DNA from 4 places in the Streptomyces sp. NPDC087901 genome. Region 2 is predicted to be linked to each of the others. Evidence: riboswitches for the same ligand, from Rfam matches in the RefSeq annotation. Region 2 holds a riboswitch; each other region holds the start of a gene.

Region 1 (7,325 bases), on a different contig from region 2:
GTTCTCTCCCGCGAGAAGGCCAAGCTGGAGAAGACCCTCGGTGGTATCCGCGAGATGCAGAAGGTGCCGAGCGCCGTCTGGATCGTCGACACCAAGAAGGAGCACATCGCCGTCGGTGAGGCGCGCAAGCTCCACATCCCGGTCGTCGCGATCCTCGACACCAACTGCGACCCCGACGAGGTCGACTACAAGATTCCGGGCAACGACGACGCGATCCGCTCCGTCACCCTGCTCACCCGCGTGATCGCCGACGCCGTCGCCGAGGGCCTCATCGCCCGCTCCGGCGCTGCGACCGGCGACTCGAAGCCGGGCGAGAAGGCCGCCGGCGAGCCGCTCGCCGAGTGGGAGCGTGACCTGCTCGAGGGCGACAAGAAGGCCGACGCCGAGGTCCAGACCTCCGCCGAGACCGAGAAGGTCGCGGACGCCGAGGCTGCCGACGCCCCCGCCGCCGAGGCTGCTGCCGAGGCCCCCGTTGCCGAGGCACCCGCCGCCGAGGCCGAGGCTCCGGCCGCGGACGCCGAGCAGGCCTGACACCCGTCACGGCTGAAGACGGCGGGGGCCGGTGCCACAGGCACCGCCCCCGCCGTTCACCCGTAGATCTTTCAGACTTCGAGAGAGAAATACAGACTCATGGCGAACTACACCGCCGCTGACGTCAAGAAGCTCCGTGAGCTCACCGGCGCCGGCATGATGGACTGCAAGAAGGCACTCGACGAGGCCGACGGCAACGTCGACGGAGCCGTCGAAGCCCTCCGTATCAAGGGCCAGAAGGGCGTCGCCAAGCGCGAAGGCCGTTCTGCCGAGAACGGCGCGGTCGTCTCCGTCGTCTCCGAGGACAAGACGTCCGGCGTCCTGCTCGAGCTGAAGTGCGAGACGGACTTCGTCGCCAAGGGTGACAAGTTCCAGGCCGTCGCCAACACGCTCGCCGCTCACGTCGCCGCGACCTCCCCGGCCGACATCGAGGCGCTTCTCGCCTCCGAGATCGAGCCCGGCAAGACCGTCCAGGCGTACGTGGACGAGGCCAACGCCAACCTCGGCGAGAAGATCGTCCTGGACCGCTTCGCGCAGTTCAACGGCGCCTTCGTCTCCGTGTACATGCACCGCACCATGCCCGACCTGCCGCCGCAGATCGGTGTCCTGGTCGAGCTGGACAAGGCCGACGCCGACCTGGCCAAGGGTCTTGCCCAGCACATCGCCGCTTTCGCGCCGAAGTACCTGTCCCGCGAGGACGTCCCGGCCGAGATCGTCGAGGCCGAGCGCCGCGTCGCCGAGGAGACCACGCGCGCCGAGGGCAAGCCCGAGGCCGCGCTCCCGAAGATCGTCGAGGGTCGCGTCAACGGCTTCTTCAAGGAGGCCACACTCCTTGGCCAGCCGTACGCGCTGGACAACAAGAAGTCCGTCCAGAAGGTCCTGGACGAGGCCGGTGTCACCCTGAAGCGCTTCACGCGCATCAAGGTCGGCATCTGAGTCCGTCCGCGAAAAACGGTGGACCCCGATAGGGTCTGGTGCAGTCGACGGCCGCACACCGCCGTACGACCGCAGATCTGACGAGGAGGCCATTGCCGCTGAGGGACATCAGACCCACCGGCAATGGCCTTCTTCGTATGTGCACGAGGAGAATCTCCATGAACAAGGGCGCGGACGCCGCAACAGGTGACCACAAGCGCGACGACGGCAAGGTGCGCGGACGCTTCATGCTGAAGCTGTCCGGTGAGGCGTTCGCCGGCGGCGGGGGTCTCGGTGTCGACCCCGACGTCGTGCACGCCATCGCTCGCGAGATCGCGGCAGTCGTCCGCGGCGGCGCGGAAATCGCGATCGTCATCGGTGGCGGCAACTTCTTCCGCGGTGCCGAGCTCCAGCAGCGCGGCATGGACCGGGCCCGGTCCGACTACATGGGCATGCTCGGCACCGTCATGAACTGCCTCGCGCTCCAGGACTTCCTGGAGAAGGAGGGCATCGACTCCCGTGTCCAGACGGCCATCACCATGGGCCAGGTCGCGGAGCCGTACATTCCGCTGCGCGCCGTACGGCACCTGGAGAAGGGCCGCGTCGTCATCTTCGGCGCCGGCATGGGCATGCCGTACTTCTCCACCGACACCACCGCGGCACAGCGCGCCCTGGAGATCGACGCCGAGGCACTGCTGATGGGGAAGAACGGCGTGGACGGGGTCTACGACTCCGACCCGAAGACCAACCCCGGCGCGGTGAAGTTCGACGCGCTGGAGTACAGCGAGGTGCTCGCCCGCGATCTCAAGGTCGCCGACGCCACCGCCATCACGCTCTGCCGTGACAACCAGCTGCCGATTCTCGTCTTCGAGCTGACGACCGCGGGCAATATCGCCCGCGCCGTCAGGAGTGAGAAGATCGGCACGCTCGTGAGTGACCAGGGCACCCGGAGCTGACAACCGGGGGACTCCACCGGGGCGACCCGGTGAGGTTCCGGGGGCCCACGGGACGGCCCCGAAAGATGGACAACGGCCTGCCGGTCGGACACCGTGCAGGTGAGGACGCGACGCAGGACCCGCCGGGCCCGAGCACGCCGGGCCCACTCAAGACACGCAGGAGCACGTGGTGATCGAAGAAACCCTCCTCGAGGCCGAGGAGAAGATGGAGAAGGCCGTCGTCGTCGCGAAAGAGGACTTCGCCGCGATCCGTACCGGCCGTGCGCACCCGGCGATGTTCAACAAGATCGTCGCCGACTACTACGGTGCGCTGACCCCGATCAACCAGCTGGCCTCGTTCTCGGTGCCCGAGCCTCGTATGGCCGTTGTGACGCCGTTCGACAAGACCGCGCTGCGCAACATCGAGCAGGCCATCCGCGACTCGGACCTCGGCGTCAACCCGAGCAACGACGGCAATATCATCCGGGTGAACTTCCCCGACCTCACCGAAGAGCGCCGTCGCGACTACATCAAGGTCGCGAAGACCAAGGCCGAGGACTCCAAGATCTCGATCCGGGCCGTCCGCCGCAAGGCCAAGGAGACGCTCGACAAGCTGGTCAAGGACAAGGAGTCCGGCGAGGACGAGGTGCGCCGCGCCGAGAAGGAGCTCGACGACACCACCGCGAAGTACGTCGCGCAGGTGGACGAGCTGCTGAAGCACAAGGAAGCCGAGCTGCTCGAAGTCTGATGAACGACTCTTCCTGGGGCGCCCCGCAGGGCGCCGGCCACCGGGCTGCGCCCGAGATGCGGGCCGCTCCGGCGGGTCCTGCATACGATGTGCATGACGCCCAGCAGACTCGGCCCATGCCCATCGTGCCGGACGTTCCCGACGCAGGTAGAGACGCTGACGACCGTGATGACCGGGACCAGGGGGCCGGGCGCCTGAGCGGCGGCCCCCTGTTCCGCGACGAGAAGCCGCAGGAGCCCATGTCCACCGCGCCACCACCCCCGCAGAAGAAGCGTGCGGGCCGTGATCTGGGAGCCGCCATAGGGGTCGGCCTGGGGCTCGGGGCCGTCGTCGCTGCGTCGCTCTTCATCGTCAAGGCCGTCTTCGTCGGCGTGGTCGTGGTCGCCGTCGTCGTGGGCCTCTGGGAGCTCACTTCCCGGCTGGAGGAGCGCAAGGGCATCAAGGCGCCGCTCGTGCCACTCGCGATCGGTGGCGCGGCCATGGTCGTGGCCGGTTACGCGCGGGGCGCCGAGGGCGCCTGGATCGCCATGGCGCTGACCGCCCTGGCGGTGCTCGTCTGGCGGATGACCGAGCCGCCGGAGGGCTACCTCAGGGACGTCACGGCCGGAGTCTTCGCCGCGTTCTACGTGCCGTTCCTGGCGACCTTCGTGGCCATGCTCCTGACCGCCGACGACGGACCCCAGCGGGTTCTGACCTTCCTGCTGCTGACCGTGGTCAGCGACACGGGTGCGTACGCCGTCGGCTGGCGGTTCGGCAAGAACAAGCTGGCACCGCGCATCAGCCCCGGAAAGACCCGCGAGGGCCTGTTCGGAGCCGTGGCCTTCGCGATGGTGGCCGGAGCGCTGTGCATGCAGTTCATGATCGACGACGGCACCTGGTGGCAGGGGCTGCTGCTCGGCCTCGCGGTCGCTGCCAGCGCCACCCTGGGCGACCTGGGCGAGTCCATGATCAAGAGAGATCTCGGGATCAAGGACATGGGCACGCTGCTGCCCGGGCACGGCGGCATCATGGACCGGCTCGACTCGCTCCTGCCGACCGCGCCGGTGGTCTGGCTGCTCCTGGTGATTTTCGTCGGCTCCGGCTGACAAGCGAGCGGGTCACCGCTTCTGACCTGCTGTTTTACGAGTGAGGGTCCGTTGTCCACAGGGCGGCGGGCCCTCACTGTTCTGTCTGCGACACTGGATGAACCATGCCTAAGCCCGGAGAACTCACTTTCGTCGCGCCCCGCGGAGCCAAGAAGCCGCCGCGGCACCTCGCCGACCTCACGCCCGCCGAGCGCAAGGAAGCCGTCGCCGCGACCGGCGAGAAGCCCTTCCGCGCCCAGCAGCTCTCGCAGCACTACTTCGCGCGGTACGCGCACGACCCGTCGGAGTGGACCAACATCCCGGCCGGATCGCGGGACAAGCTCGCCGAGGCGTTGTTCCCCGATCTGATGTCCGTGGTCCGGCACATCAGCTGCGACGACGACACCACCCGCAAGACGCTGTGGAAGCTGCACGACGGGACGCTGGTCGAGTCCGTCCTGATGCGCTACCCCGAGCGCGTCACGATGTGCATCTCCTCGCAGGCCGGCTGCGGCATGAACTGCCCGTTCTGCGCCACCGGACAGGCAGGTCTCGACCGCAACCTGTCGACCGCCGAGATCGTCCACCAGATCGTGGACGGCATGCGCGCGCTGCGCGACGGAGAGGTCCCCGGCGGCCCGGCCCGGCTCTCCAACATCGTCTTCATGGGCATGGGTGAGCCGCTCGCCAACTACAACCGTGTGGTCGGCGCGATCCGCCGGCTGACCGACCCCGAGCCCGACGGGCTGGGTCTCTCGCAGCGCGGGATCACGGTCTCCACCGTCGGTCTCGTCCCCGCGATGCTCCGTTTCGCCGACGAGGGCTTCAAGTGCCGCCTCGCCGTCTCGCTGCACGCCCCGGACGACGAGCTGCGCGACACCCTTGTGCCGGTGAACACCCGGTGGAAGGTGCGCGAGGTACTGGACGCCGCGTGGGAGTACGCGGAGAAGTCCGGCCGCCGCATCTCCATCGAGTACGCGCTGATCCGCGACATCAACGACCAGGCTTGGCGGGGCGACCGGCTGGGCCGGCTCCTCAAGGGCAAGCGGGTCCACGTCAACCTGATCCCGCTGAATCCGACGCCCGGCTCGAAGTGGACCGCCTCGCGGCCCGAGGACGAGAAGGCCTTCGTCGAGGCGATCGCCGCCCACGGGGTGCCGGTGACCGTCCGGGACACCCGCGGCCAGGAGATCGACGGGGCCTGCGGACAGCTGGCGGCATCCGAGCGCTGAGGCCGGAACCGGGCGTGTAGCCTGGGCTCGAAATCAACTTCATATTCCGACAGGGGAGCGCCACAGCGCTGAGAGTGCGGCACCAGGAACAGGTTGGCCGCAGACCCTCTGAACCTCGCCCGGGTCATTCCGGGTAGGAAGTTCGGACCTTACTCAAGCTGTTGCGCCCTGCCCGCTTCCGGTTTTCGCCGGTGCGGGCAGGGCCGCGTCTCTTCCTGGTCATCCCAGGAGGAATCACATGAACACCACCAAGAAGATCGCGGTGACGGCCGTCGCCGCCGCGCTCGGCGCGACCGCGCTCGCCGGATGCGGAAGCTCCGACGACTCGGCCGCCGGCACCGGCGGTACCAAGGGCACCGGCTCCAAGACCGTCACCCTCGTCAGCCACGATTCCTTCAACGCCTCCAAGGACGTGCTGAAGGAGTTCACCCGGGAGACCGGCTACACCGTCAAGGTGCTGAAGAGCGGGGACGCGGGCGCCGCCCTCAACCAGGAGATCCTGACCAAGGGATCGCCCCGAGGCGATGTGTTCTTCGGCGTCGACAACACCCTGCTCTCGCGCGCCCTCGACAACGGCCTGTTCACCTCGTACAAGGCGAAGGGGGTCGACCAGGTCGCGGCCGACGTTCAGCTGGACGCTTCGAAGCACCGGGTCACCCCGATCGACACCGGCGACATCTGCGTCAACTACGACAAGAAGTACTTCGCCGACAGGAAGCTCGCGCCGCCGCAGTCCTTCGACGACCTGGCGAAGCCCGCGTACAAGAACCTCCTCGTCACCGAGAACGCCGCGACCTCCTCGCCGGGCCTCGGCTTCCTCCTCGGCACCGTCGCCACCTATGGCGAGGACGGCTACCAGGACTACTGGAAGAAGCTGAAGGACAACGGCGTCAAGGTCGTCGACGGCTGGGAGCAGGCGTACAACGAGGAGTTCTCCGGCTCCGCCGGCGGCAAGAAGGCCAAGGCCGACCGGCCGCTCGTCGTCAGCTACGCCTCCAGCCCGCCCGTCGAGGTGCTGTACGCGGACCCGCAGCCGAAGACCGCCCCGACCGGGGTCGCCACCGCGACGTGCTTCCGCCAGATCGAGTTCGCCGGCCTGCTCGACGGCGCGAAGAACGAGGCGGGCGGCAAGGCCCTGCTGGACTTCCTGATCGGCAAGAAGTTCCAGGAGGACATGCCGCTCAACATGTTCGTCAGCCCGGTCACCAAGGGCGCGAAGGTGCCGGACCTCTTCACGGAGTTCGGCGCCACGGTCGACAAGCCGACGACCGTCGCCCCGGACGAGATCGCCAAGAACCGCGAGCAGTGGGTCCAGTCATGGTCCTCGCTCGTAGTGAAGTAGCGAAGACTCCCGTACGCGGACCGGGCGCGCGCGGGAAGGCCGCGCGCGCCCGGTCGCTGCGCGGGGGCGCGGTGCGGCTCGGCCTGATGGCCGTGCCCGTCGCGTTCTTCGCGCTGTTCTTCGCCTACCCCGTCGTCGCGATCGTCGGACGCGGACTCAAGGACGGTGGGGTGTGGCAGTTCGGACGGTTCGGCGAGGTGCTGAGCCGGCCGGACATCCAGGACGTCCTCTGGTTCACCCTCTGGCAGGCGCTCGCCTCGACCGCCCTGACCCTGCTGATCGCCCTGCCGGGCGCCTATGTGTTCGCCCGGTTCGACTTCCCGGGCAAGCAGCTGCTGCGGGCGATCGTGACCGTGCCGTTCGTCCTGCCGACCGTTGTCGTCGGCACCGCGTTCCTCGCGCTGCTGGGCCGCGGCGGGTTCCTCGACGAGCTGTGGGGCGTACGGCTCGACACCACGGTGTGGGCGATCCTGCTGGCCCATGTCTTCTTCAACTACGCCGTCGTCGTCCGCACCGTCGGCGGACTGTGGTCGCAGCTCGACCCGCGGCAGGAGGAGG
Region 2 (7,325 bases):
TTTCAGGCTGGCGCCCGCGTCTTCGAAGAGCGTGCCGTCGGCGATGAGGTCACCTGCGCGGCGGGCCACGGCGACGGGGCCGGGGAAGCCCTCGATGCCGCTGTTGGCGAGCACCACCCAGACCAGCAGCCCCAGCACGGCGGAGGCGAGGCCGAGCAGGGTGTTGGCAACTCGGCCGGTTCCCCGCTTCTTCTTGGTACCGCGCGCGTCCTTCGGGGGCGACGGCTTCGTGCTCCGCGGGCCCGGAGGGCTCGTCCGTTGTTCCTCGACAGCTTCGGTCGGTGTCTTCATGCCACTTCCTCCGCGACGCCGTCGACGTCCGCGGCCCGGTCGCCGCCGATGTCGGCCATGTAGCTCATCCAGGTGTAGGCCGGGTCGCCGCGGCGCAGCAGCTCGCGGTAGAGCCGGACGGTGAGGTCGCGCCGGACCTCCGCGTAGGCGGGCGCTTCGTACACGTTGTGCAGTTCGTGCGGGTCGGTCTCCAGGTCGTACAGCTCGTGCACGCTCTCCGGGTTGTGCACCAGCTTGTGGCGCCGGTCGCGGAGCATGCGCTGGGAGTACGGGAAGTGGTGACCGTGGAACTCGGCGACGATCTCGTCGCGGGTGTCCCCGGAACCGGCCCCGTGCAGCAGGGGCAGCAGGCTGGTGCCGTCGCACAGCTCGGGCACGGGTGCCCCGGCCAGTTCGAGAATGGTCGGGTTGAGGTCGATGAGGGAGGCGAAGTCGTCGCTGACCTGGGCGGGGGCGCCGGGGACTCGGGCGATGCCGGGGATGTTGTAGATGTCCTCGTACATCGCCGGGCCCTTGTCGTTGAGCCGGTGGGCGCCGGTGAACTCGCCGTGGTCGGCGGTGAAGAAGACCGCGGTGTCGTCCCACAGGCCGTGCCCCTTGAGCGCTTCGATCAGCCGGCCGGCCTGGTGGTCGATCATCGTGACGTAGCCCCAGTAGACGGCGATGAGCTTGCGCCAGGCGGCGGCGTCGAAGTCGTCCGAGGACCAGTACGCGCTGTACTGGCGCTGCACCTCGGGCTTCCCGGCGAAGGTCTCGGCCATCGAGGCCGGCAGGGGCACGTCGTCGGGGTCGTACAGGTCGTAGTAGCTGTCCGGGATCAGGTAGGGCAGATGCGGTCCGTACCAGTGGCAGGACAGCATGAACGGTGTGCCGTTCGCCTTCCAGCCGGCGGCGTAGCGGTCGAGCAGGCCGAGCGTGCGGTCGGTGAGGAAGGCCTCGATGGTGGCTTCGGCGGGCTGCTGGAGCCGGCCCGCGATGAGGTGGCCGCGGCCGGTGCCGTTGGCGGCGGTCCCGAAGACGGCCTCGCGTACCGAGAAGGGCGGGAAGCCGTTGTCCTCCAGCCACTTCTCGTACGAGGGGTGGTGTACGGGGTTGAGCGCGCCGGGGAGGTGCTCACCGTCCAGGCCGTAGAACTCCGGGCCGCGCTCACGGCCGATGTGCCACTTTCCGACGTGGCCGACCGAGTAGCCCTGGTCCATCAACTGGCTCCAGAGCATGGGGTCTTCGCCGGAGAGTTCGTCCTTGCTCCCTCCGTTGCGTTCGGGGTTGTTCAGCATGCCGTGGCGAAACGGGTGGAGACCGGTGGCCAGCGAGGCGCGGGCCGGGGTGCAGATCGCGGTCGGGGTGTAGAAGCGGTCGAAGCGGGTTCCCTCGGCCGCAAGGGCGTCCAGGGCCGGGGTGTCGACGAGCGGGTTGCCGTAACAGCCCAGGGTGTCGACCCGGTGCTGGTCGGTCATCAGGAACAGGACGTTGCGCGGGGCCACTCGGTGCCGCCCTTTCGGTGGTCGCTCACGGTGCTGCCGGGGAGCCGGGGGAGCCGGCCGACACGCCGTCAGGTGACTTCCCGACGCGTGCCGGTGCAGGCAATTGACCGGAACTGTAGGGATGCCGAGTTTTTTACGTCAACCCTCGGGAATAAACATCTCGTGAATTCGTCCCGGACGTTGACAGAAACCCCTTGACCGATCGACCATGCGTCCATGACGGAACGCACCGATGCACTCCAGCGCCTGCGCAGGGCCAACGAGGCCGCCGTACTCGGCGAGCTCCGCAGGTCTGGCGCGCTGAGCCGCGGCGAGCTGAAGGCACGGGTCGGTCTCTCCCGCACCACCCTGTTCGCGATCGTCTCCGATCTGCTCGAACGCAAGGCCGTCGTCGAGCAGCAGGCCCCCGACCCCGAGCAGCCGCGCGGCCGCGGCAGGCCGGCCCTGGAGATCTCACTCAACTCCCGTGGCGCCGAGCTGATCGGCATCGATCTCCAGCGCCACCACATCCACGTGGTCGTGGCCAACTGTGCCCATGAGATCGTCGGCCGCCACAGCGCGCCCGTCCCGGCGGACAGCGGCGCGGCCGAACGCGCCGCGCAGGCGATCCGCGCCGTCGAGGACCTGGTGCGGCGCGAGAACATCAGCCTCGCCCCCGTCGCGGGCATCGGCCTCGGCCTTCCCGGCTTCGTACAGAACCCCGCCTCCGGCGACCCGCACACCATGACCCCGTTCGCCGGCCATGTCGCCGAGGAGCTGGGCCGGCACTTCGACGCCCCCGTGCTCACCGACAACAACTCGCGGCTCGCGGCTCTCGCAGAGGTGACCTGGGGGGCGGCGCGCGGGATCGAGAACGCCGTCTATCTGCGCTGGTCGGAAGGGGTCGGTGGCGGACTCGTGGTCAACGGCTCGCTGGTCCACGGCGCCCATGGCACCGCCGGGGAGATCGGCCACACCAGCTGCGACCCCGAGGGAAAGCCCTGCCACTGCGGTGGCCGGGGCTGTCTGGAGGGCCTCATCTCCGTCCCCGCCCTGCTCGCCGCCTGCGCCGATCGCGGAGTGACGGCCGCGGACACCGCGGAGCTGATCGCGCTCGCAGCCGGGGGCCAGCCGGACACCGCGGAGGTGTTCCGGAGCGCGGCCGTCGTCGCGGGACGGGTGCTCGCGGCCCTCGCCGCCCAGGTCGACCCCGAGTGCATCGTCGTCTACGGGGAGCCGGCGTCCCTCGACGCTCTCGTCCTCACACCGATCCGCGAGCAGCTCGCCGCGCTGTCCCTGCCGTCCGCGCCTCGCACCATCGAGGTGCGCGGATCCACCCTCGGCTCCGAGGCGGCCGCACTCGGCGGGGTGGCCCTGCTGCTGCGTACCACCGGCCAGGACCTCGCGGAACTGCTCGACCGCCCGGCCCCGGGTACGGATGCCGGGGGCGGCCGGCCGCTCGACGGGGGGATCTCACGGTGAACGTCTGCTGCGGGCCCGCCCGCGAGAACACCGCGCCGGCGACCACTCCCCCGGCAAACTTCCCCGTCCCCGCGCGCCGCCCCGCCGACCTGCTCCGCGGCACGGTGGCAGTACCCGGCGGTCCGTTCCTCATGGGCGGCGAGGACGAGGACGCGTTCCCGGCGGACGGCGAGGGGCCGGTACGGGAGGTGACCGTCGCCCCGTTCCGCATCGACGCGGCCGCCGTCACCAACGCCCGCTTCGCCGTCTTCGTCAAGGCCACCGGTTACCGCACCGAGGCCGAACTCATCGGCTGGTCCTATGTGTTCGGCTCATTCGTCCCACAGGAGGCCCGGCACGCCGTACTGCCGGGCACCGTGCCCGGCGCCCCCTGGTGGCGTGCGGTCACCGGAGCGCACTGGCGCGCCCCGGAGGGGCCGGGCACCTCGATCGGCGACCGCCGTGACCACCCGGTGGTCCACATGTCGTGGCACGACGCGACGGCGTACGCCCGCTGGGCCGGCAAGCGGCTGCCCACCGAGGCCGAGTGGGAGAAGGCCGCCCGCGGCGAACTCGTCCGGGCCCGCTTCCCGTGGGGCGACGAGCTGACCCCGAACGGCCGGCACCGCTGCAACATCTGGCAGGGCGACTTCCCCGTACGCAACACCCGCGAGGACGGCTTCGCGGGCACCGCTCCCGCCAAGGCGTACGCCCCCAACGGCTTCGGGCTCTACAACGCCTCGGGCAATGTCTGGGAGTGGTGCGCCGACCGGTTCAGCGCCGACTGGCACGCCGAGGCCCGCCCGGAGACCCGCTCGGACCCGGCCGGGCCGCCGCACGGCGAGAGCCGGGTGCTGCGCGGTGGCTCGTACCTGTGCCACCGCTCGTACTGCAACCGCTACCGGATCGCCGCCCGCACCTCCAACACCCCCGACAGCACGACGGGCCACGGCGGGTTCCGCTGCGCGGTCACCGTCTGACCCCCCGCATCGCGATCCGCGCACATCCGGCTATCCTGGCCGCCGCACCGGACACGGGGTGCCCCTCGAGGGGCTGAGAACACACCCGTCGAACCTGAACCAGTTAGCACTGGCGGAGGGATGTCTCATGTCATTGCCGTATGCCCAGGACCAGCGCGCGGCGGCCGAAGCACGGCCCGCGTTCGACGGACGCATGCCCACCGCCTCCGGCGACCTGCGCATCGAGGCGCACGGCATAGCCCCCGTGCCCGAGGACCGCCGTTACGGCGGCCCCGGACGGCTGTTCACCGTCTGGTTCGCTCCCAACCTGACCATGACCGGGGTCTTCACCGGCACGGTCGGCATCGCGCTGGGCCTGGACTTCACCACTGCGCTCGTCGCCGTCGTGCTCGGCACGCTCGTGGGCGCCGTGCCCACCGCGTATCTGGGCACCTGGGGCAGCCAGACCGGCGCCGGTCAACTCCCGCTCGCACGGCTGGCGTTCGGCCGCGGTGTCGTACTTCCCGGCGCACTGCAGTGGCTGTCGTCCATCGCCTGGGACGCGCTGATCGGCCTGTTCGGCGGGGACGCGCTGGCCCAGCTGTGCGGCTGGCCGTTCTGGCTCGGCGTGCTGGTCATGATGGCCGCCCAGGGCGCACTCGGCGTCCTGGGGTACGAGGTGATCCACCGGCTCCAGACGGTGATGACGTTCGCTCTTGCCGCCGCCTTCATCGTGCTCGCCACGAAGCTCCTGCACGGCGTCCACCCCGCCGCCACCGGCTCGGCGCACGGCGCCGACCGGGCGGGCGCGTTCGTCCTGACGTGCACCATCGCACTGAGCCTCGCACTTTCCTGGGCCCCGTACGCCAGTGACTTCAGCCGCTATCTGCCGCGCACCGCCTCCCGGCCGCGCATGTTCTGGTGCACGCTGCTCGGCATCAGTGTCTCCTTCGTGGCGGTCCAGGCCCTCGGCCTGTGGGGTGCGTCCGTCTTCACCGATCAGACCGCGCGCGGCATCGACACGCTGCTCGGCGGGGGCGCTCTCGGAGCGTTCGGGCTGCTAGCCGTGGCCCTCGCCGCGCTGTGCAGCAACGCCATGAACGACTACAGCGGATCGCTGGCGTTGCAGACCATGGGGGTCCGCCTGCCGCGCCCCGCCGCCGCGGCACTCGCCGCCGTACTCGGTTTCCCCCTCGTGCTGTGGATGCATGCGGCCGACACCACGACACGTTTCCAGAACGTCCTGCTTCTCGTCGGCTACTGGATCCCCGCATTCGTCGCGATCGTCGCCGTCGACTGGACCGTCCGGGCGAGGACCCGCAACGGTTCCCCCGTCGACCTGGCCGCCGAGAGCTCCCGCCCCCAGCCGTGGTGGCCGGCACTGACCGCCTTCACCCTCGGCTTCGCAGCGGCGATACCGTTCATGAGCACCAGCCTGTACGTGGGTCCGGCCGCCGACGCGCTGCACGGGGCGGACCTCGCCTACGGCGTGGCGTTCCTCGTGGCCCTGGCGGTCTACGCACCCCTACGGCTGCGCCACCGGCCCTGACGGGGCATGACATTCCACTGCAGGGCCGGCTCCGCAGCCGCGGGCTTCAGGTCCGGTTTCGGCGCCGTTTTCGGGGCCGGATCCTCAGCCCTCGGCCAGGGTGCGGCCGAGGAGGGGCAGCAGGCGGTCCCAATGGCGTTGCAGCGCGGCAGGGTCGAAGGCATCGGTATCGGACATGGTGAAGCCGTGCACCGTGCCGGGGTAGATCTCGGAGGTGTAGGCGACACCCGCGGCGTCCAGGACCTTGTCGAGCTCGCCGAGAGTCTCGGGAGTCATGTCCGTCCCGGCGTGGCCGAAGTAGACCTCGCCGGTGAGACGGCTCAGGCTGTCGGGCCCGTCGGCTCCCACGGGGCCGTGGAATCCGGCGACAGCGGCCACCTGGCCGGGATGGGCCGCGGCGGTGCGCACTGCCAGCAGGCCGCCTACGCAGTAGCCGGTCACCGCGACCGGTCCGGCGACGACCTCGGGCCGGGTGGTGAGAAACCCGAGGTAGGCGTCGGCGTCGCTCAGGGCACGTTCGACGGTGTGCGCCTCGATCAAGGGCATCAGCTGCTCGAACAGCTTCGCCCGGGCCTCGTCTCCGATGTGCTCGGGGAGTTCGATCACCGGCGCCGGGCCGTTCCGGTAGAAGATGTTGGGGACGAGCACGTAGTACCCGTGCTCAGCCAGTTCGCGGGCCATCTCCCGCAGCGCGGGCCGGATCCCGAAGCCGTCCGAGTACATCAGGACACCTGGGAACCGCTCGCCGCCGTCGGGGAAGGCGGCGAAAGCGTCGGCCCGGCCGGCCGCAGTGGGAATGTGCAACGTCTTGATGGGCATGAGTTCTCCTGTCGTGGTTGACGTGTCGAGCCGTGATCAGCACGACAGGAGGCGGAGCCCGCCCGGACCGCGAAGACGGTCGGGAACGGTCGGGAAAGGCGTCGCGAAAATGATCAAGGGGCCGTTTCAGATTGCTCTGAAACGGCCCCTTGATCTACGACTCTTTCAAGTCGGGACGACAGGATTTGAACCTGCGACCCCTTGACCCCCAGTCAAGTGCGCTACCAAGCTGCGCCACGTCCCGCTGTCAGTCCCCCGGACCTGCCGGGCGGCTGCGCAGGACAAACATTACCTCACTCCGAGGACCGGATCGACGCCCGTGCCTGCTGGGCGCGAGTTGCCAGCCCCTCGGCTCCGCAGGCGGTGGCCAGCTTGTGCGCGCGGGCCAGCTCTCGCGGCGACCGGGTGGCGACGCCGTGGTCGAACAGAGCGAGCGCGAGTTCGTAGCCGGACGGCGACGCCTCCAGGTGGCGGACCGCCTCGCCCAGCAGGTGGGCGGCTTCCTCCGGGCGGGCGAAGAGGGAGACACAGCGCAGCGCCTCACCGATCGCCGTGTCCGTGCCGAAACGCTCGGCGTGCACCCGGGCGGAGTTGGCGAGCTGGGCGGCGCGGCCCGGGTCGTCGTCTGCCAGGGCGCGGGCCAGGTCACCGGCCCAGGGGCCCCAGATGCCGTTGAACCTCCCGCGCGGTTCGAGGGCCTGTCCGGCAGCCTCCAGCTCCGTGACGGCCTCCTTCGTACGGCCTTCGGCGAGCAGCAGCCGACCGCGGACGCACGGGGCGTCC
Region 3 (7,325 bases), on a different contig from region 2:
TCTCCGACGGCCGGCCGGCCGGGACCCTGCCGGTCACCGCATGGGTCGACAACGACCACCGGGCAGCCGTCCTCGACCTCCTCGACCACCTCGCCGCCGCCGGCGCCCGCCGCATCGGACTGCTCACCGGCACCACCACCGACACCTACACCCGGCTGTCCACCACCGCGTACCTCCACTGGTGCGAGCGCGTCGGCCAGGATCCGGTGTACGAGTCCTACCCCGCCCACGACCCGTGCGCGGGCGCGGTGGCAGCCGACCGCCTGCTGGCCCGTCCGGACCGCCCGGACGCCGTGTACGGCCTCTTCGACCCCAATGGCACGGATCTGCTGGCGGCCGCCCGCCGGTACGGCCTGCGCGTCCCGGAGGACCTGCTCCTGGTCTGCTGCAGCGAGTCCACCGTCTACGCGACGACCGAGCCGCCCATCACCACGCTTTCACTCAAACCGCGCCGCATCGGTACGGCGGTCGTCCAGCTGCTCATCGACGCCATCGAAGGGGTCGACCAGGACGGACCGGTGGAACAGGTCATACCGACGGAACTCATCGTCCGGACCTCCTCGCAACGCCGCCCGCCACGCACGACGGTCAGCGCGCCACGCTCCCCGACAGGGGATTGATCAGGCCAATTGGGACTAATCGACCGATGAACCTGGCGTGCGCGCGGATTCACCACCCCTGGTGCGTCACAGAGCACGATCCTCATTCCTATGATGGGCGCACGACACCGCGGACCACCCCGACCAGCAGGGCCCGTCAGGTGTACGGCGGCACGACGGTGGTGGAGGGGTCGATGACACAGGGGGCCGGTCAGGAACCCGTGGTGCGGACGGCGACGTTGCGCGACTTCCGCGTACCGCCCTATGCGCAGTCCCCTGCGCCGCCCGCCCCACCGCACCCGGGCAACGCCTTCCCGGGGGGCGAGCCGCCCGAGGGGTACACGCCGACCGCACGCGACCTCCCCGTGATCAACCGCGAGGACACCGTCCAGGTCCGCGCCGTGCCCGACCCGCGGCCCGCCCAGGAGCCGGGTCTCGGACCGCTGTACGTCGTCGGTGACGTCCACGGCTATCTGGACGAGCTCCTCGCCGCCCTCGCCGAGCAGGACCTGATCGACTCCGAGGGCAGCTGGGCCGCGGGTCATGCCCGGCTCTGGTTCCTCGGCGACTTCACCGACCGGGGACCCGACGGAATCGGCGTCATCGACCTCGTGATGCGGCTGTCCGCCGAGGCCGCGGCCGCCGGCGGCTACTGCAAGGCCCTGATGGGCAACCACGAGCTGCTGCTCATCGGTGCCAAGCGGTTCGGCGACACCCCGGTCAACTCCGGTGCCGGCACCGCCACCTTCCAGGCCGCCTGGCTGCTCAACGGCGGCCAGAAGACCGACATGGAGCGGCTCCAGGACGTCCACCTCCAGTGGATGTCCCGACTCGACGCCGTCGTCGAGGAGGACGAGCACCTCCTGATGCACTCGGACACGACGGCGTACCTCGACTACGGCTCCACCATCGAGGACGTCAACGACACGGTGCACGCCATTCTCACGCGGAACGACGCCGATGAATGCTGGGACCTCTTCCGCAAGCTGACCAAACGGTTCGCCTTCCGCGACGAATCTGGTCCGCAGGCCGTGCAGGAGCTCATGGCGGCCTACGGCGGCCGACGCGTCGTCCATGGTCACAGCCCCATTCCCTACCTTCTGGGCGAGGTGGGTTCCGAGGACGGCGAGGACAGGTCGGGCCCGCTGGTGGACGGACCGCACGTGTACGCGGACGGGCTCGCCATCGCCATGGACGGCGGAGTGACCATGGCCGGAAAGCTACTGGTCGTCAAACTCCCGCTGCATGACTGACGTTCTTCGGGGAAGACGCATCCAGACCTGAATACGCGGACCACTGGGCCTATTTCCGGAAACCCCCTGTCACCCCGTGCCGTGGGCGCTCTACCATCGGCGTATCAGTAGCAGGCTCTCCTCCGTTTCCGCCCGACTGCCCGGTTCGAGCGGGCACACAGGCCCTACGGAGCATCGGGGGATGCACATGAACAGCGCTCCGCACCTGCTGACCGAGGACCGCCCCGAGTACGAGCGGATCCTCGACGACGCACTGCGTCACGCCCATGAACGACCAGATCTGGCCGCTGTCGGCGAACGGCTCAATCCGGTGCAGCTGCGCACCATGGCGATGGCTGCCACGGCGCTGATCACAGCGGCTGCGGCCACCGAGTACGAGCACTACGTGAAGGCTCGCGAAGAGATCCGCGCCGCTGCCGCCGGCACGGACGAAGACGGTGAACCCGACACCGGCCCGGCCGGCGCGCACCAGTCGGGCGCCGGCATAGGAGTCGTCATCACCGTGCTGGCTCCGGTGCTGGCAGGCACCGCCGCGGTGATCTTCCTGCTCATCGGCTACATCCTCAAGGCGCTCGACCCGCCTCCCTCGTTCGCGCGCAGCATGGTCGGCGCGGGCTGGTTCTTCGCGGCGGCGACCGCGGCCGCCATCCTCGTAGCCGCCGTCGCCCTCCTCATCACGGCCTTGCGCAACGGCTCGACATCGGTGGCCGCCGAGGAACAGGGCGAGGAACTGCCGGAGGATGTGGCACGAGCCAGGGAGGCCTGGCGCCACGCCCTGCTGGAACGCGGCATCCTGCCGTTCCTGCGGGACGCGCTCGCCGACCCCGGGGCCGCCCCGGCCGCGCGCATCCCGCACCGCTCGGCCAACCGCATCCCGAAGATCGGCTACAGCAGGCCGGACTTCTCCAGTCCGGACGACGGTCCCGCCGCCGCGCCCCGCCCGACGTTCACCAGTCCGGACTTCACCAGCCCCGACTTCGGCGGCCCGGAACACGAGCTGGACTGACGGCCCCGCACCCGGGAAGACCCGTCACCGACCCCGGGTGTCCCGGGCCCGGACAGCAGGGCGCGGGGCCGTTCGCGCCCTGCTCGGTTACGCCCGCCAGGCCCTAGTCCGCGATGGGCAGATAGACCCGGTTGCCCGCCGCCGCGAACTCCTTGGACTTCTCCGTCATCCCCTCCTCGATCTCCGCCTGCGAACCTCCGTGCTCACGCCGGATGTCCTGGGAGATCTTCATCGAGCAGAACTTCGGGCCGCACATCGAGCAGAAGTGCGCCGTCTTCGCCGGCTCGGCAGGCAGCGTCTCGTCGTGGAACTCCCTTGCCGTGTCCGGGTCGAGGGCCAGGTTGAACTGATCCTCCCAGCGGAACTCGAACCGGGCGTCCGACAACGCGTCATCCCAGTCCTGCGCTCCCGGATGCCCCTTGGCCAGGTCCGCCGCATGGGCCGCGATCTTGTAGGTGATGACCCCGGTCTTCACGTCGTCACGGTTGGGCAGACCGAGGTGCTCCTTGGGCGTCACGTAGCAGAGCATCGCCGTCCCCCACCAGGCGATCATCGCGGCTCCGATACCCGAGGTGATGTGGTCGTACGCCGGAGCCACATCGGTCGTCAGCGGGCCGAGCGTGTAGAACGGCGCCTCCTCGCAGATCTCCTGCTGGAGGTCGATGTTCTCCTTGATCTTGTGCATCGGTACGTGCCCCGGGCCCTCGATCATGGTCTGGACACCGAACCGCTTCGCGACGGTGTTCAGTTCGCCGAGCGTACGCAGCTCCGCGAACTGCGCCTCGTCGTTGGCGTCCGCGATCGAACCGGGCCGCAGCCCGTCGCCCAGGGAGTACGTCACGTCGTACGAGGCGAGGATCTCGCAGAGCTCCTCGAAGTTCTCGTAGAGGAACGACTCCTTGTGGTGCGCGAGGCACCACGCCGCCATGATCGAGCCGCCCCGGGAGACGATGCCGGTCTTGCGACGGGCCGTCAGCGGCACGTACGGCAGGCGCACGCCGGCGTGAACCGTCATGTAGTCGACACCCTGTTCGGCCTGCTCGATGACGGTGTCCTTGTAGATCTCCCAGGTCAGCTCCTCCGCCCTGCCGTCGACCTTCTCCAGGGCCTGGTAGAGCGGAACGGTGCCGATCGGAACGGGGGAGTTGCGAAGAACCCACTCACGGGTGGTGTGGATGTTGCGGCCGGTGGACAGATCCATGACTGTGTCGGCGCCCCACTTGGTCGCCCAGGTCATCTTGTCCACCTCCTCCTCGATGGAGGACGAGACCGCGGAGTTGCCGATGTTGGCGTTCACCTTCACCAGGAACCGCTTGCCGATGATCATCGGCTCGATCTCCGGGTGGTTGACGTTGGCCGGCAGAACGGCCCGGCCGGCCGCGATCTCGTCGCGCACCACCTCGGGCTCGACGTTCTCCCGGATCGCGACGTACTCCATCTCCGGGGTGACCTCGCCCCGGCGGGCGTACGCGAGCTGGGTGACGGGCCGGCCGTCCCGGCTGCGCCGTGGCTGGCGGGGGCGACCGGGGAAGACCGCGTCCAGGTTGCGCAGTCCCCCACGCGGTGAGGTGTGCTTGAGCCCGTCGTCCTCGGGGCGCACGGGACGTCCCGTGTACTCCTCGGTGTCGCCGCGGGCGATGATCCAGTTCTCCCGCAGAGGTGCCAGTCCGCGGCGGACATCAGTCTCCGTCGATGGATCGGTGTACGGCCCCGACGTGTCGTACAGCGTCACGTCCCTGCCGTTGGTGAGGTGCACCTGACGGACCGGCACCCGGAGGTCCGGGCGTGAGCCCTGGACGTATCCCTTGTGCCATCCGATGGACTTCCCGGCCTCGTCGTTCTGGTTCGAGGCAGGCGTGCGTGCGTCCGATGTGGTCATGAGACCTACTCCCTACGCCGGCATTACCCGGTAACAGGTTCGGCGGTCGGCGCAGCCTGTCCCGTACGGACGTACGGAGATCAGCGCCCTCTCAGCCCGGTGCTCCGAGCTCCCGCGTGTGCAAAGGTGCCACCACGCTAGCGCCCCCATGGGCAAGCTGAACAGAGGACCCCTTCCCTTCTTGCGATGATCGCCCGGTGACGTCCCCTCATAACGACTCCGAACCGCAGGGCCATCAGCACGCGCACTCGCACAGCCACGGCCCCGCCGCTCCCGTCTCCGGCCATCTGCGCAAGGTGATCGCCGCCGTGCTGATCCCGTTCGCGGCCGCGGTCGTCGTCGGGCTCGTGGTCCTCTGGCCCGGTGGTGCGCCGGCGCACGAGCGCACAGGTGTCGGTTTCGACCGGCAGACCCAGCAGGGCAAGGTGGCGAACGTCGGCAAGGTCGACTGCGCGGACGTGAACGCCTCGCAGATCCCGGTCAGCAGTGAGACATCGCCGCCTACGGGCGAGCCGGCCGGCGGCGATCGCCTCTGCGAGAAGGCCACCGTCGAGGTGACGAGCGGCCAGGACAAAGGCCGCACATTCATTGAGGTCGTCCAGCCGGACGCGCCCCGACAACTACGGAAGGGACAGGGGGTGGTGGTCGCGCACGCCCCCGACGCACCCCACGATCTCCAGTACTCCGTGACCGATGTGAACCGGAAGTTCCCGTTGCTGCTGCTGGCCGGGATCTTCGCCCTGGTCGTGGTGGCCGTGGGCAGAATGCGCGGGGTCATGGCGCTGGTGGCGCTCGCCCTGTCGTTCGCCGTCCTGACCCTGTTCATCCTTCCGGCCATCCTGCAGGGCTCGAACCCGCTGGTCGTGGCAGTCGTCGGGGCCGGCGCCATCATGCTGATCGCGCTCTACATCTGCCACGGGCTGACCGCCCGCACCTCGGTCGCCGTCATCGGCACCCTGATCTCACTGCTGCTGATCGGTCTGCTCGGCTCGCTCTTCATCGGCTGGGCGAGCCTGAGCGGGAACACCGACGACAACACCGGCCTCATCCACGGCCTGTATCCGCACATCGACATGAGCGGACTGCTGCTGGCCGGCGTCATCATCGGTTCCCTGGGAGTGCTCGACGACGTGACGGTCACCCAGACCTCGGCGGTCTGGGAACTTCACCAGGCGGACCCGACGATGAGTGCGAAGGAGCTCTACCGGGCAGGGATCAGAATCGGGCGCGACCACATCGCCTCGGTGGTCAACACCCTGGTGCTCGCCTATGCGGGCGCCGCGCTTCCACTCCTGCTGCTGTTCTCGATCGCCCAGAGCAGCATGGGGACGGTGGCCAACAGCGAGCTGGTGGCGGAGGAGATCGTGCGCACACTGATCGGCTCGATCGGACTGGTCGCCTCGGTGCCGGTGACCACCGCGCTCGCGGCGCTGGTCGTCTCCGCGGACCGCACCGGGCTCGCCGCGGATTCCGGTGCTCCGGCACCCGTACGGAGCGGCAGGGGACGTCGTCGTCGGGCGAAGGCCTGAGTGCCCGGACACGGAGAGCGATTCACCCGTTCGGCAGGTGTGCTGTTCGACCGGCATACGGGCCATGGGCACGGCCCTCGTCAGCCGGCGTTCTGTTCCTCGGCCAGAATCCGCCCCAGCGCTTCTTCCAGATTGCCCTCGAAGTCACCCAGCGTGCACTCCTGCCCGAGCGGCACGAGCTTGTCCGTCCGGTCGAGAAACGCCACGAGAGGCGCCGTGCCGGCCCGGAACAGCGCACGGTCAGCCCCCACCTGGAGCCGGATGTGGACGTCGGACAGCCCTTCGGGCTCCGTCGGCCCGATGTGCACATCGCCGTCACCACTGGGGCTGTTGAGACCGTCGAGCAGCAGCTCACGGCCGAAAGCCCAGGTGACGGGGGCGTCGCCGGGCAGATGGAAGGTCATCCGGATCGCGTACGGATCGCACACTTCGTACCGGAGCTCCACCGGGATCCGGAAAGAGAGCTCCTCGGAAACGAGGAAGCTCATCATGACCTCAGCTTGAACCGACTCGCGCATCGTTCAACCCCGCAGTAGATGAATCTGGCCAGGAATGATCCCCCATGGCCCTATTGACGCCATCGTGGTGCACCCGATAGCAGATCACAAGGAGTGATTTTTCAGATACTGATAGAGAACACGAACGAACGCAAGAGGCTGGCCACTTCGCCACGTAGTCGTTCGACTGCGGGGAGCAACCGTTCTGACTGGTCGAGGGGGACCGAAATGGCCATCGCGGCGGCCGTGAATCCGGCCGTGATCGGGATGGCCGCGCAGACCGTCCCGAGGGCGTATTCCTGCCGTTCGATGACAGGTTCCATACGCTCGACCGACCGCAGCCGCTCAAGAAGTGCCGGGCGGTCGCGCACGGAGTAGCGCGTCAGCGGCCGTACCGGATGCCGGTCCAGGTGGTCCTCGCGGGCCTGCTCGTCGAGCTGACTCAGCAGACACTGGCCGATCGCATGTGCATGCCCCGTCTCGCCGAAGGCTGCCCACTCCTCCACCGCCGGCGCAGCGGGGGTGTCCGCGACCGCGACGAGTTCGATCTCACCGTCGCGGT
Region 4 (7,325 bases), on a different contig from region 2:
CGGGCTGCCCCCTATGGCCCAGCCGGTCGAGAAGCCGCGACGGAAGGAGAGCGTGACGTACGTCTGGCCAGTCGCGAAGGCGATCGCGCCGACGGCGATGACGAACACGGACGGCATCAGGACACCGATGACGACACCGACGAAGCCGGTGAAGGCGAGCAGGCGCCAGCGCAGGCGTGCCTTGTACTGCAGCAGCACCTCGCCGAGCAGCCACAGCGCAACGATGCCGAACGCGATGTAGAGGACCGTCCAGCCCATGCCCGCCCCCTTCTACGGCCACCGCCCCGGGTCGCGGCGGGTACGGCCGGTCACGACTGCTTGTGCAGTCCGAGATTTTCGTAGATTTCGAGCGTCGCCGTCGAGTTGTTCAACGTGATGAAGTGCAGCCCGGGGACACCCTCGGAAAGCAGCTTCGCGCAGAACCGCGTTGCGAAGTCGATGCCAATGGAGCGTACAGCGGCGGGATCGTCCTTGGCGGCGAGGATGCGTTCTTTCAGGGACGCGGGCAGCGTCGCATTGCTGAGCTGCGCGAATCGCTCCAATTGCCCGACGCTCGTGAGGGGCATCACCTCGGGGATGACCGGGGTTTCGCAACCCGCAGCGACCACCCGGTCACGCATCCGCAGATAACTCTCCGGATCGAAGAACATTTGCGTGATCGCGTAATCCGCACCGGCGCGGCACTTGTCCACGAAATGCCGGATGTCGGTGTCCCAGTCCGCCGAGCGCGGGTGCCGTTCGGGGAATGCCGCGACGCCGACGCAGAAATCGCCGGATTCCTTGATCAGCCGGACGAGGTCCGCCGCGTACCGCACGCCCTGCGGGTGCTCGACCCACGGACCCATCGGGTCGCCCGGCGGGTCTCCACGCACGGCGAGGATGTTCCGGATACCGGCGTCCGCGTACTGACCGACCATGTTGCGCAGTTCGGCGACGGAGTGGTTGACGGCGGTGAGGTGCGCGACCGGCGTGAGCGTGGACTCGGCGGCGATGTCCTGGGTCGCCTTCACCGTGCCGGCCCGGGTGGATCCGCCGGCTCCGTACGTCACGGAGACGAAGCTCGGTCCCACCGCCTCGACCCGGCGCAGCGCGTTCCAGAGGTTCCGCTCGCCCTTCTCGGTCTTGGGCGCCCAGAACTCGAAGGAGTACGAGGTCTTGCCGGTCGCGAGCATCTCACGCACGGTGCGCGCGTGATCCGTCCTGGTGGAAGGTGTACCAAGGGCCATACCGGCAGGTTAACCAGGGCGCGGCAAGCTCCCAACCGAACTGGGGCGATTTGCCTCGATTACCCGCTTCTTTGTCCACACTTCGGACACTCATGTCTCAAACCGGCACCTTCGGCCCCCGCATCACCCGGCGGCGCGGTCGCGGATCCTTCCCGCCAGTCCGGCGGCGGCAGCAGCCGGATCGGATGCCTCCGTGACGGCCCGCACGACGACGACCCGGCGCGCTCCGGCGTCCAGCACCTCGTCGAGGTTGTCTGCGTCGATCCCGCCGATGGCGAACCACGGACGGGCGGGGGCGAGCGAGGCGGCGTAGCGGACGAGATCCAGGCCGGGGGCGTGCCGGCCGGGCTTGGTCGGCGTGGGCCAGCAGGGGCCGGTGCAGAAGTAGTCCACACCGGGTTCGGCGACGGCCGCGTCGACCTCGGACTCGGCATGGGTGGAGCGGCCGATGACCACGTCATCGCCGATGATCGCGCGTGCGGCCGGGACAGGCAGGTCGCCCTGGCCCAGGTGCAGCACGTCGGAACCGATGGCGTGGGCGACGTCGGCCCGGTCGTTGACCGCGAGGAGCTTGCCGTGGCGCTTGCAGGCGTCGGCGAAGACCGCGAGGTGTTCGAGCTCCTCGGCCGCCTCCATGCCCTTGTCGCGCAGCTGGATGATGTCCACGCCACTGGAGAGGACCGCGTCGAGGAACGCGGGAAGGTCACCCTGGCGCCGGCGGGCGTCCGTGCACAGGTAGAGCCGGGCGTCGGACAGCAGCGCGCGAGGCGTGGACATGGTGCGGTTCCCCCCGGGGAAGGCGATGGCGGTGGTTCGGTGGCGCCGCGCGGGACGCGGGCCGCGTCGTGCGGCCCGCGTCCCCCGTGCGGCTGTCGGTCAGACGGCGAGCGCCTGGGCGCGGCGCTTCACCTCCGTGCCGCGATTCTCACTCAGCGCCTGCGCGGGCGTGCCCGGCAGGCTCGGGTCGGGGGTGAAGAGCCATTCCAGCATCTCCGCGTCGGAGTAGCCGTCGTCCCTCAGGAGCGTCAGGGTCCCCGAAAGGCCCTTGACCACCTTGTCGCCGTCGATGAAGGCGGCAGGCACCTGAAGCGCACGGTTCTCACCACGTCGTAGGGCAATGAGCTGACCGTCCTTGACCAGCTGGCGCACGCGTGTCACCTCGACACCGAACATTTCGGCGATGTCGGGAAGGTGGAGCCAGGCAGGGACGAGAGCATCGATCTTTGCGTCAATCTCGGTCACGGGGACAAGCGTGCCATCCCGGACCGGCAGTCGGTACCCGGGCCGCCCGTACGGGGGCCGGACGCGCCGTCAGAGCGTGGCCGATTTCAGGGGCACGGAGGGGTCGGCGACCCGCTCCGGGGCGAGCTCCGCCCCCGATTCGACGAGTTTGCGCCCCTGCGCCAGATCGCGCGGACGGCCGACCGCCAGTACGGCGACGAGCGCCCCGGCGCGCAGCCAGCACACCGTCCACGCGGGTTCGGCCGGATCGCCTCGCCACACCAGGGTGTCGGCCCCCGCGTGGTGGCCCGCGTACTGGACGAAGCGGCCGAACTGCTCGGACCAGAAGTAGGGCACGGGGTCGTAGACCGGGAGCTGCCCGTCGCCCTCCGGGGTGGCGGCGGTGACGGCGGCGGCGACGGTCCGCGGCCCCTGGAGGGCGTTGTCCCAGTGGTGGACGAGCAGCCGCTCACCGTACCTGGCCGAGGGGAAGGAGGCGCAGTCCCCGACCGCGTACACATCGGGGAGCGAGGTGCGCAGGGACGCGTCCGCGGTCACCGATCCGTCCGGGCCGAGCTCGATCCCCGATCCGGCCAGCCAGCCGGTCGCGGGCCGGGCGCCGATGCCGACGACGACCGCGTCCGCCGGGATCTCACGGCCGTCCGCCAGGACCACGTGACCGGCTTCGATGCGGTCGACCCGGGCACCGGTGACGAGTGCGGCGCCGCTCTCGGCGTACCAGCCGGTCATGGGGGCCGCCACCTCTGCGGGCAGCGCGCCGGCGAGCGGGCGTCCGGCCGCCTCGACGACGGTGACCGCGCAGCCGGCCGCGCGGGCCGCGGTGGCGAACTCGGCGCCGATCCAGCCCGCGCCGACGACCACGACATCGTGCCGCTGTTCGAGGACCGGGCGCAGCCGCGCGGCGTCGTCCAGCGTGCGCAGGAGGTGGACGCCCGGGACGCCCTCGGTGCCGGGCAGCATCAGGGGCTCGGCGCCGGTGGCGACAACCAGGACGTCGTAGGGGACGGGCCCGTCCGGGGTGTCCAGTTCGTGGTCGCCCGCGCGCAGCGCGGTCACGTCGAGGCCGAGCCTCAGGGTGATGTCCAGCGCCTCGAAGTCGATGTCGAAGGCCGAGTCCTCGGCCTTGCCGAGAAGGACCGCCTTCGACAGCGGGGGCCGGTCGTACGGCTGGTGCGGTTCGGCGCCGATCAGCGTGACGGGGCCGGTGAAGCCCTGTTCTCGCAGGGCCACCGCGGTCTGTACGCCCGCCATGCCCGCTCCGGCGATCACGACGCGGCGGCTCTGCCGCGGCTCTGTCTGCTGTTGTCCGGTCTGCTCGTCCACCCTTCCACCTTAAGCAACTGACGGTCCGTCAGGAAGGTGCTTCCCGGTTCGCCGCCACCGGACCACCGCGCCCCTTCCCCCGTTCACGGCACCACCGGCTCCCCTTGCCGGGGGCGCGGGGCAGGGGTTTAGGGTAGCCGTGCACATCACTCGCGGGAGCCCGGTCGTACCGGGCTGAGAGGGAGGCTGGACGGCCTTCGACCGTACGAACCTGATCCGGGTCATGCCGGCGAAGGGAGGGGCTGGACGCCCATGCGCACACACCGTACGAACGGGTCCGACGTCCTCGTCATCGGGGGCGGCATCATCGGCCTGGTGACCGCCTGGCGGGCCGCGCAGCGCGGCCTGGCCACCGCCGTCGTCGATCCCGAACCGGGCGGCGGCGCAGCCCAGGTCGCGGCGGGGATGCTGGCCGCCGTCACCGAACTCCACTACGGCGAGGAGATGCTGCTCGGTCTCAACGTCGCCTCCGCCGCGCGCTATCCGGCGTTCGCGGCCGAACTGGAGGCGGCGAGCGGACAGGACATCGGCTTTCGCACCTGCGGCACCCTGGCCGTCGCACTGGACGCCGACGACCGCGCCCATCTGCGGGAACTCCATGCCCTGCACTGCCGCTCGGGCCTGGAGTCGGAGTGGCTCACCGGCCGGGAGTGCCGCCGCCTCGAACCGATGCTCGCACCGGGCATACGCGGCGGCCTGCGGGTCGACGGCGACCACCAGGTCGACCCGCGCCGGCTGGCCGCCGCACTGCTGACGGCGTGCGAGCGGGCCGGGGTCGTCCTCCACCGCCAACGTGCCGAGCGGCTCTCGGTCACGGGCGACCGGGCCACCGGAGCCGTACTGGCCGACGGTACGCAGCCGGAGGCCGATCAGGTGGTGCTCGCCGCGGGCAGCCTCAGCGGCCGGCTCGCAGGGGTGCCGAAGCACGTCCTGCCCCCGGTCCGCCCGGTGAAGGGCCAGGTGCTGCGGCTGACCGTGCCCACCACGTACGCACCCTTCCTCTCCCGCACCCTGCGGGCCGTGGTCCGGGGCAGCCACGTCTATCTCGTGCCCCGTGAGAACGGCGAGCTGGTCATCGGCGCCACGAGCGAGGAAATGGGCTGGGACACCACCGTCACGGCGGGCGGTGTGTACGAGCTGCTGCGCGACGCGCACGAACTGGTGCCGGGCATCACCGAACTGCCGCTCACCGAGACCCGCGCCGGTCTGCGCCCCGCCTCCCCCGACAACGCCCCGCTGCTCGGCCGCACCGCGCTGCCCGGCCTCCATCTCGCCACCGGCCACCACCGCAACGGGGTGCTGCTCACCCCCGTCACCGGGGACGCCATGGCGCAGCTGCTGGCGGACGGCGAGCTGCCCGAGGTGGCCCGCCCCTTCTCCGCCGGCCGCTTCTCGCCCGCCGCCGCCCCCGTACCTCAGGAGCAGCCCGCATGACCGAGCCCACCACCCTTTCCGTCTCCGTGAACGGCGAGGCCCTCGCCGTCGCGCCGGGCACCACCCTGGACACCCTGGTCGCCTCGCTGACCAGCGCGTCCTCGGGCGTCGCGGCCGCCCTGAACGAGACCGTCGTGCCGCGCGGCCAGTGGCCCGCTGCCGCGCTCACCGACGGCGACCGGGTCGAGGTCCTCACCGCGGTCCAGGGAGGCTGACCATGTCCGACGACGTCTTCACCCTCGGCGGCACCGTCCTCGGCTCCCGGCTGATCATGGGAACGGGCGGGGCGCCCAGCCTGGACGTGCTGGAGCGGTCCCTGACCGCCTCGGGCACCGGGCTGACGACCGTGGCGATGCGCCGGCTCGACCCGACCGTGCGGGGCTCCGTGCTCTCCGTACTGGAGAAGCTCTCCATCCGCGTGCTGCCGAACACGGCGGGCTGCTTCACGGCGGGCGAGGCCGTGCTCACCGCCCGGCTCGCCCGCGAGGCGCTCGGCACCGACTGGGTCAAGCTGGAGGTGGTGGCGGACGAGCGCACCCTGCTGCCCGACCCCATCGAGCTGCTGGACGCCGCGGAGACGCTGGTGGACGACGGCTTCACCGTGCTGCCGTACACGAACGACGACCCGGTGCTGGCCCGGAAGCTCGAGGACGTGGGCTGTGCGGCGATCATGCCGCTCGGCTCCCCCATCGGCTCCGGTCTGGGCATCCGGAACCCGCACAACTTCCAGCTGATCGTCGAGCAGGCGCGGGTCCCGGTGATCCTGGACGCGGGCGCCGGCACGGCGTCGGACGCGGCGCTCGCCATGGAACTGGGATGTGCGGCCGTGATGCTGGCGTCGGCGGTGACCCGGGCCCAGGAACCCGAGCTGATGGCCGCGGCGATGCGCCACGCGGTGGAGGGCGGGCGGCTCGCGTACCGCGCGGGGCGGATTCCCCGCCGCCACTTCGCCGAGGCGTCGTCGCCGACGGAGGGGCGGGCGGTGCTGGATCCGGAGCGCCCGGCGTTCTGAGTCCGGAGGCCCGGCCGGTGCGTGAGGCGGATCTCATGTCCCTGCCACAGCATGCTCCGGCCCCGTGCCACGGCGGCGGATCGCATGTCCCTGTCACGGCTCGGCTGCAGTTGGGCCCCGGGATCGCCCCGGCCAGTCGGCCGTGTCCGTGGTGGCTCGTAGACTCGCCTGCGTGGATACGACCCTCCAGGACCCTCTCGTCGGGCAGCTGCTCGACGGCCGCTACCGCGTCGATGCCCGCATCGCCGTGGGCGGCATGGCCACGGTCTACCGGGCCATGGACACCCGGCTCGACCGGGTGCTCGCCCTCAAGGTGATGCATCCGGCGCTCGCGACCGACGCCTCGTTCGTCGAGCGCTTCATCCGCGAGGCCAAGTCGGTGGCCCGGCTCGCGCACCCCAACGTGGTCGCGGTCTTCGACCAGGGCGCCCATGCGCAGTACGTCTACCTCGCGATGGAGTACGTCGCGGGGTGCACGCTGCGCGACGTACTGCGCGAGCGGGGCGCTCTGCAGCCGCGGGCCGCGCTGGACATCCTGGAGCCGGTGCTCGCCGCCCTGGGGGCCGCACACCGGGCGGGCTTCGTCCACCGGGACATGAAGCCGGAGAACGTGCTGATAGGCGACGACGGCCGGGTCAAGGTCGCCGACTTCGGCCTGGTCCGGGCCGTGGGCTCGGTCACGAACACCACCGGGTCCATCCTGGGCACCGTCTCCTATCTCGCCCCCGAGCAGATCGAGCACGGCACCGCGGACACCCGCGCCGATGTGTACGCGTGCGGCGTCGTGCTGTACGAGATGCTCACGGGCACCAAGCCGCACACCGGGGAATCCGCCGCCCAGGTCATCTACCAGCACCTCAACGAGGACGTCCCGGCCCCCTCCGCCGTCGTCCCCGGTCTCGCGGCCGAGCTCGACGAGCTGGTGGCGAGCGCCACCGCCCGTGACCCCGGGATCCGGCCGTTCGACGCGGTGGCGCTGCTCGCCGAGTCCCGCCGGGCCCGGTCCGGCCTCACCGACGCACAGCTCGACGCCGTGCCGCCGCAGGCCCTGGCCGAGGTGCACGACGACGCCGAGGACCGCACGAGCG

Evidence for each region. A riboswitch is a leader RNA that binds a small molecule or an ion and turns the genes downstream of it on or off. The one in region 2 is predicted to bind thiamine pyrophosphate.
Region 1: another riboswitch for thiamine pyrophosphate. It lies ahead of ACIOEW_RS21610 (thiamine ABC transporter substrate binding subunit); the one in region 2 lies ahead of ACIOEW_RS09250 (purine-cytosine permease family protein).
Region 3: another riboswitch for thiamine pyrophosphate. It lies ahead of thiC (phosphomethylpyrimidine synthase ThiC); the one in region 2 lies ahead of ACIOEW_RS09250 (purine-cytosine permease family protein).
Region 4: another riboswitch for thiamine pyrophosphate. It lies ahead of thiO (glycine oxidase ThiO); the one in region 2 lies ahead of ACIOEW_RS09250 (purine-cytosine permease family protein).

Annotation. Positions count from the first base shown of each region.
Region 1 covers NZ_JBIUUC010000006.1:303,806-311,130, forward strand. Annotated here, with positions in the region: gene rpsB (30S ribosomal protein S2) at 1-531, shown strand, start outside; gene tsf (translation elongation factor Ts) at 631-1,467, shown strand; gene pyrH (UMP kinase) at 1,626-2,402, shown strand; gene frr (ribosome recycling factor) at 2,572-3,129, shown strand; gene ACIOEW_RS21600 (phosphatidate cytidylyltransferase) at 3,129-4,214, shown strand; gene rlmN (23S rRNA (adenine(2503)-C(2))-methyltransferase RlmN) at 4,319-5,425, shown strand; TPP riboswitch at 5,467-5,583, shown strand; gene ACIOEW_RS21610 (thiamine ABC transporter substrate binding subunit) at 5,664-6,767, shown strand; gene ACIOEW_RS21615 (ABC transporter permease) at 6,854-7,325, shown strand, end outside.
Region 2 covers NZ_JBIUUC010000002.1:859,668-866,992, reverse strand. Annotated here, with positions in the region: gene ACIOEW_RS09270 (ABC transporter permease) at 1-291, opposite strand, end outside; gene ACIOEW_RS09265 (sulfatase-like hydrolase/transferase) at 288-1,775, opposite strand; gene ACIOEW_RS09260 (ROK family transcriptional regulator) at 1,992-3,236, shown strand; gene ACIOEW_RS09255 (formylglycine-generating enzyme family protein) at 3,233-4,195, shown strand; TPP riboswitch at 4,240-4,333, shown strand; gene ACIOEW_RS09250 (purine-cytosine permease family protein) at 4,323-5,723, shown strand; gene ACIOEW_RS09245 (dienelactone hydrolase family protein) at 5,808-6,542, opposite strand; tRNA gene ACIOEW_RS09240 (tRNA-Pro) at 6,713-6,786, opposite strand; gene ACIOEW_RS09235 (ATP-binding protein) at 6,836-7,325, opposite strand, start outside.
Region 3 covers NZ_JBIUUC010000004.1:179,111-186,435, forward strand. Annotated here, with positions in the region: gene ACIOEW_RS14525 (LacI family DNA-binding transcriptional regulator) at 1-620, shown strand, start outside; gene ACIOEW_RS14530 (metallophosphoesterase) at 794-1,852, shown strand; gene ACIOEW_RS14535 (hypothetical protein) at 2,034-2,858, shown strand; gene thiC (phosphomethylpyrimidine synthase ThiC) at 2,962-4,737, opposite strand; TPP riboswitch at 4,730-4,863, opposite strand; gene ACIOEW_RS14545 (YibE/F family protein) at 4,935-6,266, shown strand; gene ACIOEW_RS14550 (SsgA family sporulation/cell division regulator) at 6,347-6,784, opposite strand; gene ACIOEW_RS14555 (IclR family transcriptional regulator) at 6,886-7,325, opposite strand, start outside.
Region 4 covers NZ_JBIUUC010000001.1:987,966-995,290, reverse strand. Annotated here, with positions in the region: gene ACIOEW_RS04430 (hypothetical protein) at 1-258, opposite strand, end outside; gene metF (methylenetetrahydrofolate reductase [NAD(P)H]) at 309-1,226, opposite strand; gene thiE (thiamine phosphate synthase) at 1,350-2,003, opposite strand; gene ACIOEW_RS04415 (Rv2175c family DNA-binding protein) at 2,103-2,468, opposite strand; gene ACIOEW_RS04410 (FAD-dependent oxidoreductase) at 2,538-3,719, opposite strand; TPP riboswitch at 3,934-4,046, shown strand; gene thiO (glycine oxidase ThiO) at 4,044-5,225, shown strand; gene thiS (sulfur carrier protein ThiS) at 5,222-5,440, shown strand; gene ACIOEW_RS04395 (thiazole synthase) at 5,443-6,237, shown strand; gene pknB (Stk1 family PASTA domain-containing Ser/Thr kinase) at 6,410-7,325, shown strand, end outside.